DNA from 3 places in the Massilia paldalensis genome. Region 2 is predicted to be linked to each of the others. Evidence: predicted binding sites of a transcription regulator. Region 2 holds the regulator's gene; each other region holds the start of a gene.
The links. The regulator sigma-54, encoded in region 2, starts transcription at its own class of promoters, with help from an activator protein. The targets are predictions, from matches to a motif close to TGGCANGNAANCTGCTTT.
Positions count from the first base shown of each region.

Region 1: a site for sigma-54 is predicted at 1,915-1,932, ahead of ACI1V7_RS09715 (PEP-CTERM sorting domain-containing protein). Genes of this name have one in related genera too.
Region 3: a site for sigma-54 is predicted at 1,147-1,164, ahead of ACI1V7_RS03890 (PEP-CTERM sorting domain-containing protein). Genes of this name have one in related genera too.

Region 1 covers NZ_JBJCIU010000001.1:2,219,058-2,222,243, forward strand. The annotation lists gene ACI1V7_RS09705 (hypothetical protein) at 1-519, opposite strand, end outside; gene ACI1V7_RS09710 (thymidine kinase) at 568-1,119, opposite strand; gene ACI1V7_RS09715 (PEP-CTERM sorting domain-containing protein) at 1,219-1,821, opposite strand; gene ACI1V7_RS09720 (penicillin acylase family protein) at 2,004-3,186, opposite strand, start outside.
Region 2 covers NZ_JBJCIU010000003.1:833,658-836,843, forward strand. The annotation lists gene lptA (lipopolysaccharide transport periplasmic protein LptA) at 1-319, shown strand, start outside; gene lptB (LPS export ABC transporter ATP-binding protein) at 319-1,113, shown strand; gene ACI1V7_RS18455 (RNA polymerase factor sigma-54) at 1,116-2,600, shown strand; gene hpf (ribosome hibernation-promoting factor, HPF/YfiA family) at 2,719-3,081, shown strand.
Region 3 covers NZ_JBJCIU010000001.1:850,437-853,622, reverse strand. The annotation lists gene aceA (isocitrate lyase) at 1-893, opposite strand, end outside; gene ACI1V7_RS03890 (PEP-CTERM sorting domain-containing protein) at 1,345-1,809, shown strand; gene ACI1V7_RS03885 (VOC family protein) at 1,783-2,199, opposite strand; gene clpB (ATP-dependent chaperone ClpB) at 2,419-3,186, opposite strand, start outside.

The DNA.
Region 1 (3,186 bases), on a different contig from region 2:
GGGGACGGCCAGCAGGTAGGGCCAGCTGCGCAGCGACAGTTTCCAGTCCACGGGCGACGGCCAGAACGACAGGAACTGCGGCGCCAGCACGAGGGTCAGCGCCAGGTCGACGGGACCGAAGTGCCAGGTGCCCCGCGTGCGCCACCAGGCCACCGTGATGGGTACCAGCAGTACCAGGAACGGCGCCAGCGCGGCGGGCGCCGCGTTGTACCAGCGCAGGTTGGCGAAGGTGACCGAACCCAGCTCCCAGGTCCGGCCCGTGCGGCGCGGCACGATCGAGAAATTGGTCGGTTCGGCGCCCAGCAGCAGCCCGACCGAGAAATGCGCGAGTTCGTGGCACAGCGTGCCGACGGCGCTGAAGACGAAGAACAGCGGATGCGCGGCCGTCACGATCCACAGCAGGAAGGCCAGCGCCAGCGAGGGCGTGAGGTACAGCGCCATCTCCACCAGGCTGCATGCCCAGGCGGACAAGTGCGCCGGACAGCCTTGCAGCAGGCCGGTCAGCATGGCCTGCAACATGCTAGGCAACGCGCCATGCGACATCGTCCAGCCCCGGCGGTCCGCACGTCAGCCCGTGTAGAAGCAGCGGCCGCAGGCCTGGCGGTAGCTTTCGTTGCCGCCGATGCTGACCTGCTCGCCTTCGCGGATGCGCCGGCCTTCCGTGTCGACACGGATGTTCATCGTCGCCTTCTTGCCGCAGGTGCAGATGTTCTTGATTTCCTCGATGTCGTCGGCCAGGGCCAGCAGGTAGGCCGAACCGGGGAAAGGCTCGCCGCGGAAATCGCTGCGCAAGCCGTAGCAGATGACGGGCACGCCGCGCACCTGGGCCAGCTGGTGCAATTGCTGTACCTGCGTGGTGGTCAGGAACTGGGCTTCATCGACCAGCACGCATGCCACCTCGGGCGCACTGGCCAGGAAGTCGGTGTCACGGTCGAACACGGCGGTCTGGCGGTTCGGCCCCAGGCGCGACGTGATCTTGCCCACGCCGTAGCGGTCGTCGATGGCGGCCGTGTACAGCTGCACCTTCTGGCCCTGTTCTTCGTAGTTGTGGGCCACCTGGAGCAGCGATGTCGACTTGCCGGCGTTCATCGCCGAATACCTGAAATAGAGTTTTGCCACGGCCCTGCCCTGCGAGAAAAATTGCAAAATTATAGCAAGCAGGACGGAGCCGGCGCCAGCGCCAGCGACGCCTCCCTTCGTCGATGGCGCCGGCAAACATCAGCGGCGGCGACGCGCTGCCACGCCCAGCAGGCCGACGCCGGCCAGCAGCATGCCGTAGGTCGCCGGTTCCGGCACGGCCAGCACGACGTTGTTGGCGGTCGGCCAGTACAGGCCGCCGTCACCGGCCACCGTGACCGACGTCAGCGCCGTATCGGACACGAAGCCCAGGAAGGTGCTGGTGGTCGTGCCGTTGAGCGCGTAGTCCAGCGTGCTGCCGTCGGCGGCCGCCAGCACGAGGTTGCCGATGACATACTGGCCCGAGATGTTGGAAGTGAAGAAATTGCCGCCAAAGGCATTCACGCCGCCCGTGAAATTCTGGAACACGATGGGCGTATAGGCGTTCTCGTTGGACAGCCAGTAGTCGCCGCCCGTCCCGCCCGCGCCCCACAGGCCGTCCGGCGAATACGCCTGGTAGCCGTAGGTGCCGGCGGTGCGGTCCAGCGTGGTGGCGTAGGGCACGACGCGCAGGTCGTCGAAGGTGTCATAGCCCGGCGCCGACACGGCGCTCAGGAAAGCGGCCTGGCTCGTGTAGACGGTGATGGCGGCTTGCGCACCCGAGCCGGCGCACAGCAGTGCAGCGGCGAGGCAAAGCGGTTTCATGGTTTTCAGCACGATTCGCTCCTGTTGGAAGGTCACGGTTGCAAATAAACGAGGAACCCGGATGGGCCGATCCCAGTTAATCCGAACTGCATGAATGTTGCAATCGTGCCAAGCGCATTTTGAGCTCGCTTTGCGCTACGTATAAGTGCGCGCATTCCGCCTAAGGCTGCTTTTACCGACCCTTATTCTCCAGGATGGTATTTTCGCTCAAGATATTTCTCGATATCTTCCTTGTAGAAGAGGACGTCCTTGAACTCGCCCCGGCTGTACATCTCGGCCTGGTCGGCAAAGTGCGGCGAGCGCGGATCGCTGCTCTGCCCGCCGGCGAGGATGCTCTTGGCGCGCACGCGCGGGCCGAATTCCACGGCGGCCACGAAGCTGTTGCCGCGGTCGCCGTAGATCCGCTTCGTGGTCTGCTTGGCGACCATGCCGAAGGACGCCAGCGAACCCCAGTTGGCGGAGGTGAAGGCGACCGGCCAGCTCGGCTTGGCGTCGTCGTAGCGCTGCTGGACGTCGCCACTGGCGCGCTGGAAGCGGTTGATCTCGCCCCAGGGCGTCTTCCAGCTGCCGAAGTCGGCCTGCAGCTTGTCGGAGGCACGGGCCAGCGCGTCGAGGCGTTCCTGCGGGCTCAGGCTCGTCTGGATGAAGTCGACCACCGGCACCCGCTTCGCGCGCGCGCGCTCCGCCGCCGCCTTGACCATGTCCTGGCCCCAGTACACGGCCAGCGAGGTCGGCACCGAATCGAGGGCGAAGCGCAGGTCCCAGGCGCGCAGCGCCGCGACCTGCGCGGCCAGGCGGCCCTTGAGCGCGTCGCCGGCCGGCAGCGCGTCCCAGTCGCGCACGACGGCCGGCACCAGCGGCTCGAAGGCCGTCAGGTAGCTGTCGTAGGATTTGGCGATCAGGCCGTCCAGCGTGAGATCCTTCGTGCCCTGCAGCACGCGTTCGGCGTGGATGCCGCGTGCGTTCTGCGGCAGCGACCACATATAGGCAGGATATGTCGAGCAATCCGGATTGCTGGCACCGAAGCCCGTGCACGGCCAGTTGTTGGTATTGGAGATGTAGCCGCTGGCCGGGTTGAACAGCGTGATCGTTTCCTTGATCTCGTGCAGGCCCTTCCACTCGGTGGCGGGATCGCTGCCGTCCACGGGGCGGGTCCAGTCGAAGCGGGGATCGCGGCGCGGGATGAAGTTGCCGTGGAAATAGGCGATATTGCCGTCCGCATCCGCGTACACGGTATTGTTCGAGGAATTGGTGCGCAGCTGCATGACCTTGTAGAAGTCGGCATAGTTGCGCGCCTTGGTGCGGCCATAGGACTGCATCAGCGCATGCATCGGATCGTCCATCATCCGGATCGACACCCACTTG
Region 2 (3,186 bases):
CGACCTGTGGGCCGAGGGCCAGGCCCAGCGCATCGAATACGACGAGCGCGCCGACCTGATCAAGCTGTTCTCCAAGGCCGAGATCCGCCAGCTCGAAGGCAAGAAGGTCACGCAGGAAATGGATAGCCCGTTCATCTCGTACGACAGCCGCAGGGAAGTGCTGGTGGGCCGCAACGATCCGAGCGGCGCCGACGTGCAGGGCAAGGGCCGCGGCAGCATCACGCTGGCGCCGCGCCGTAACCAGGCAGCCGCGGCGCCCGCCGCCGCCACGCCGGCCGCAGCGCCCGCGGCGAATGTCCCGGCCACGGAGAAGAAGTGATGGAGACGAGCACGGAAAACGCGGCCGTCGCCGGCAATAGCAGTACCGGCGCCGGCGGCAGCACCCTCGTCGTCAAGGGCCTGCAGAAGAGCTACGGCAAGCGCCTCGTCGTGCGCGACGTGTCGCTGCAGGTCGCCTGCGGCGAAGTGGTCGGCCTGCTGGGGCCCAACGGCGCGGGCAAGACGACCTCGTTCTACATGATCGTGGGCCTGGTGCCGTCCGATGCCGGCACCATCGACATCAACGGCGACGACGTCTCGAGCCTGCCGATCCACCGCCGCGCGCTGCTGGGCCTGTCGTACCTGCCGCAGGAAGCGTCGGTGTTCCGCAAGCTGACGGTCGAGGAAAACATCCGCGCCGTGCTGGAACTGCAGCGCGAGAACGGCAAGGCGCTGAGCAAGCAGCGCATCGCCGAGCGCCTCGACGAGCTGCTGAGCGAGCTGCAGATCGAGAAGCTGCGCGAGAGCCCGGCGCTGTCGCTGTCCGGCGGCGAGCGCCGCCGCGTGGAGATCGCGCGCGCGCTGGCGACCAACCCGCGCTTCGTGCTGCTGGACGAGCCGTTCGCCGGCGTCGACCCGATCGCCGTGATCGAGATCCAGCGCATCGTGCGCTTCCTGAAGGAGCGCGGGATCGGCGTGCTGATCACCGACCACAACGTGCGCGAGACGCTCGGCATCTGCGACCGCGCCTACATCATCAACCAGGGCGCAGTGCTCGCATCCGGCCGCCCCGACGACATCATCGCCAACGAATCCGTACGCCGCGTCTATCTGGGTGAACACTTCCGAATGTAGGTATGAAACAGACGCTGCAACTCAAGACTTCACAGCACCTTGCGCTCACGCCGCAGCTGCAGCAATCGATCCGCCTGCTGCAGTTGTCCACGCTGGAGCTGCACCAGGAGATCGAGCAGGTCCTGAGCGACAACCCGCTGCTGGAACGGCTCGACGATCCGCTCGACCGTTCCGTGCGCCTGCTGGCCGACGGCGCCATCAACAGCGCGCCGGCGCCGGCCGAGGCCCCCGCGCAGCAGGGCAGCGGCGAGGAAAACAAGGCCGCCGGCAGCGAAGGTGAAGGCGAGGGCGGCGGCAGCGACGATGCGCACGGCGGCGACGGCGATGCCGACTGGGGCGAGGGCCGCAGCGGCAACAGCGGCAGCGGCGCCGACGACGAGGATGGCCGCCCGCAGCTGGAAGCCAGTCCCGTCACGCTGCGCGAGCACCTGATGGAGCAGGTGCGCCTGTCGTGCTGCGCGCCGCGCGACTGCGCGCTGGTCGAGCTGGTGGTCGATGCGCTGGACGACAACGGCTACCTGGAAGAATCGCTGGACGACATCCACGCGCGCCTGCCGGAAGAGCTGGAGATCGATTTCGACGAGCTGCGCACGGCGCTCTCCCTCGTGCAGAGCCTGGAGCCTGCCGGCGTGGGCGCGCGCAGCGCGGCCGAGTGCCTGGCGCTGCAGATCCGGCGCATGCCGAACGTGCCCCTGGTGACGCGCCGCATGGCGCTGACCATCGTCGAAAAATACCTGACCTGGTTCGCCCAGCGCGAATTCAACAAGCTCAAGAAGGCGCTCGACTGCGACGACGAAGACCTGCGCGAGGCGCAGAGCGTGATCCGCCAGTGCAACCCGCATCCGGGCGCCGCGTTCGCATCGGACGTCTCCGACTTCGTCGTGCCGGACGTGATCGTGCGCCGCGCCAAGGATGGCTGGAGCGTGCAATTGAATCCCGAGGTCATGCCGCGCCTGCGCGTGAACAGCCTGTATGCGCAGGCCCTCAAGGGCGGCAAGTCCGAGACGCAACTGAATGCGCAGCTGCAGGAAGCGAAGTGGCTCATCAAGAACATGCGCCAGCGCTTCGACACGATCCTGCGCGTGGCCCAGGCCATCGTCGAGCGCCAGCGCAATTTTTTCTCCCATGGCGCCGTTGCCATGCGGCCCCTTGTTTTGCGCGAGATAGCTGATACACTAGGTCTACACGAGAGCACAATTTCTCGAGTCACAACTCAGAAATACATGCTGACCCCGCACGGCATGTTCGAGTTGAAGTATTTCTTCGGGAGCCATGTTGCCACCGAGGCGGGAGGAGAAGCATCCTCGACGGCAATCCGGGCTCTCATCGTGCAACTCACAGGAGCAGAAGACCCCAAGAACCCTTTATCCGACAGCAAGATCGCGGACATGTTGGGGGAGCAGGGAATGGTCATCGCGCGGCGCACCGTCGCCAAGTACCGAGAAGCCTTGAAGATCCCGCCCGTCAGCCTCCGCAAATCCTTGTAGCAAGTACTTGTCGTCGTTGGACGAGTCCTTGCGGCCAGTTCGTGTCAAAACGTTGCCACCTGCGCATGAAGCGCGGATGCGCGCGTGGTTGTGGCAGCGCCTCTTCAAAGGAGTGTGTATGAATCTCACCATCAGCGGACATCACCTCGATGTTACCCCGGCCATCCGAGAGTACGTACAGAACAAGCTCGAACGCATTACCCGCCATTTCGATCAAGTGATCGATACCCACGTCATCCTCTGCATCGACAACCTCACCGAGAAGGCCAAACGCCAGAAGGCGGAGATCAACTTGCGCGTCGCCGGCAAGATCCTCCATGTCGCCAGTGCCGCGCACGACTTGTATGCCGCGATCGACATGTTGATGGACCGGCTCGACCGCCAGGTCTTGAAGTACAAGCAGATGATGCAGGACTTCACGCACACGTCACCGAAACGCCTGCCCGACGCGGGCGACGACGCCGAGCCGGCCACGGCTTGATTCCATAACGGCAACGTGAACAAAGGGCGCATCGGCGCCCTTTTTGCTTTGACGGGCGCGCGCATGGCGTGGCGCGCAGGGCGGGCGGCAAGCCGTCCACCCTGC
Region 3 (3,186 bases), on a different contig from region 2:
ATCGCCTCGGCGAAACGCTTGGCGAAGGCCAGGTCCGGCTTGCCCGTCTCGCACCACACGAGGTCGGCATACGGCGCATATGCGAGGCCGCGCGAGATCGCCTGCTCGACGCCCGGCTTGACGCGGAAGAAGCCCTCCACGGTGCGCTCGCCCGTGCAGAACGGCTGGTCGTTGGGATCGACGTCCGAGGTCAACAGGTCGGCCGCCTCCGCATCGGTACGGGCGATCACCAGGGTCGGCGTGCCCATCACGTCGGCCGCCAGGCGCGCCGCCGTCAGCTTCTCGACGGCTTCGCGCGTCGGCACCAGCACCTTGCCGCCCATGTGGCCGCATTTCTTGACGGAGGCCAGCTGGTCCTCGAAGTGGACGCCGGCCGCACCCGCCTCGATCATGGACTTCATCAGCTCGTAGGCGTTCAGCACGCCGCCGAAGCCCGCTTCCGCGTCGGCCACGATCGGGGCGAAGTAGTCGATGTCGTCCTTGCCTTCCGACCACTGGATCTGGTCCGCGCGCTGGAAGGTATTGTTGATGCGCTTGACGACCATGGGCACGGAGTTGGCCGGATACAGCGACTGGTCCGGATACATTTCGCCGGCCAGGTTGGCGTCGCCCGCTACCTGCCAGCCCGACAGGTAGATGGCCTTCAGCCCTGCCTTCACCTGCTGCATGGCCTGGTTGCCCGTCAGCGCGCCCAGTGCATTCACATAAGGCTCGTTGTTGACCAGGTCCCACAATTTTTCGGCGCCGCGGCGCGCCAGCGTGTGTTCGATCTGGACCGAACCGCGCAGCCGCACGACGTCCTCGGCCTTGTAGTTGCGGACCACGCCCTGCCAGCGCGGCTCATTGTTCCATGCTTGCTGCAGGGCGGCGATTTGCTGTTCACGAGTTGCCATGGTGTTCTCCCGATGATGGTGGAAAGGGTGTGAGTAAAAAGCGGCTGTTGAGAACATCTTAGGCGTTTCGCGGCAGCGCACCACACTCTTATATAAGACAAAGGAGTATTTTTATACTTTTTAAAATCAACCACTTACTGCCATCATTCCATGATGCGGCATCAAGTTTCTTCAACCGGGAAAACAGTCAAGAGGACTCTGGAAGTGCTTTTCACATCTGCGAAGGGCTTTTCACGATATGAAAAAACGTGCCTTGCAGGCATGCTGCGTTGCGGCGATGGCCGAAGGAGTGGCAAGCGCATGTAACACGACTGTTACGAATGCTGTGTTAGCCATTTAACAGAAGCAGTGCAGCAAAGCCCCTTAGGCTGAGCACGCATGACTCATCCGTTTGAAATCCGGCCCGCTCGCAGGACGCGAGGGGCCGGACCCATCCGTTCAGGAGATTCCCATGAGCCATCCGCCCCATATGACGAGCAATGCGGGACTGAAAGCAGTACTGCTGGCCATGCTGATAACGGCCGGCACCGGTGCGCTGGCCGCAACCGATCAAGAAGCCACCGAAGGCGACACCATTGCGCCGGCCGCCGCCCGCGGCACGGCATTCACCGACGCGCTGGTGCCGGCGCCCGGCGAGCTCCTGCTCGCGCAGGCCGGCGCTGCCCCGGATGCCTGCACGGACGGGCCGTGCATCGAACCCGGTGCGACCGGCACGTCCGACATGGTCGCCGCCGCCGACACGCGCGCCGCGGCGACGCCCTCCCCGGCTGCCGCGCCGGTGCGCGCGGGCGTCGACGGCAAGCCGGCCGGCATCGGCTCCGTGCCGGAACCGCAGACCTATTCGCTGCTGTGCGGCGGCCTGGGCTTGCTCGGCATCGGCGCCAGGATGTCACGCCGCCGGCGCCAGTCCAAATGATGCGCGGTACGGCGCGGCCGCGTCCTCGCGTGTATTGATCTCGACCAGCACGCCGCCTGGAATCTCGCAAAAGAAACGCGAGCCGCGCACCGCCTTGACCAGCCCCGTCCTCATCCTCACCCCCGCTTCCTTGAATTCCTCGTGCAGGCGCGCGACGTCGCCCACGGTCGGCAGTTCGAAGCCGATGTGAAAATTGTGCGGCCAATCGACGGCGTGGCCCGTGGCATCCTCGATCACGATGTCGACGTCGTGGCGCTTGACGACGGCGCTGGTATCGAAGGGCGTGACGCTGCAGCCCAAGTGGCGTTCGAAGAAGCCCGCCGTCGCCGCGACGTCGAGGGAAGGAAAACTGATGTGGTTGAATTTCATCGTGTGATTGATGGAAGACATTGATTGCTCCGGTAGGGGATGGAGCATGTCACACGATGCAAGCGGATCGGAAACGCAAGCGCCCCGGACTCGCCCGCACGTGCGGCATGGTCCAATGGGCGTTGGTTGACGTAAACGCTTACGGCTGTCGAATCACAGCGGGATCGATCTTAAACAGATCATCTTGCCGATGCAAGAAAAAACGTCGCCCCTGCCTGCGCAGGGACGACGTCGACGGCATCACTTCATCAGGTCGACCAGGCCGGCTTCCTTCTCGAACACCAGCTGTCCACCCCGCACATCGATGCGGATCGTATCCTTGGGCCCGAAGTGGCCCGCCAGGATTTCCTTCGACAGCGGATTCTCGATCTGCTGCTGGATCGCGCGCTTGAGCGGACGCGCGCCGTACACCGGATCGAAGCCCGCTTCCGCGATCTTCTGCAGCGCGGCGTCGGACAGGGCCAGGTGCATCTCCATCTTCTCCAGGCGCTGCTCGAGGGCGCGCAACTGGATCTTGGCGATCGAGCCGATGTTCTTCTCGTCGAGCGCATGGAACACGACGATCTCGTCGATCCGGTTGATGAACTCGGGGCGGAAGTGGCCGCGCACCTCGGCCATCACGGCCAGTTTCACGACTTCCGGCTCGTCGCTGTCCATCGACTGGATCTTGTGCGAACCCAGGTTCGAGGTCATCACGATCACGGTGTTCTTGAAGTCCACCGTGCGGCCCTGGCCATCCGTCATGCGGCCATCGTCCAGCACCTGCAGCAGCACGTTGAACACGTCCGGGTGCGCCTTCTCGATCTCGTCGAGCAGGATCACGCTGTACGGCTTGCGGCGCACGGCTTCGGTCAGGTAGCCGCCCTCCTCGTAGCCGACATAGCCCGGCGGGGCGCCGATCAGGCGGGCCACGGAATGCTTCTCCATGAACTCGCTCATGTCGATCCGGATCATGGATTCCTCCGTATCGAACAGGAAGTTCGCCAGCGCCTTGCACAGCTCGGTCTT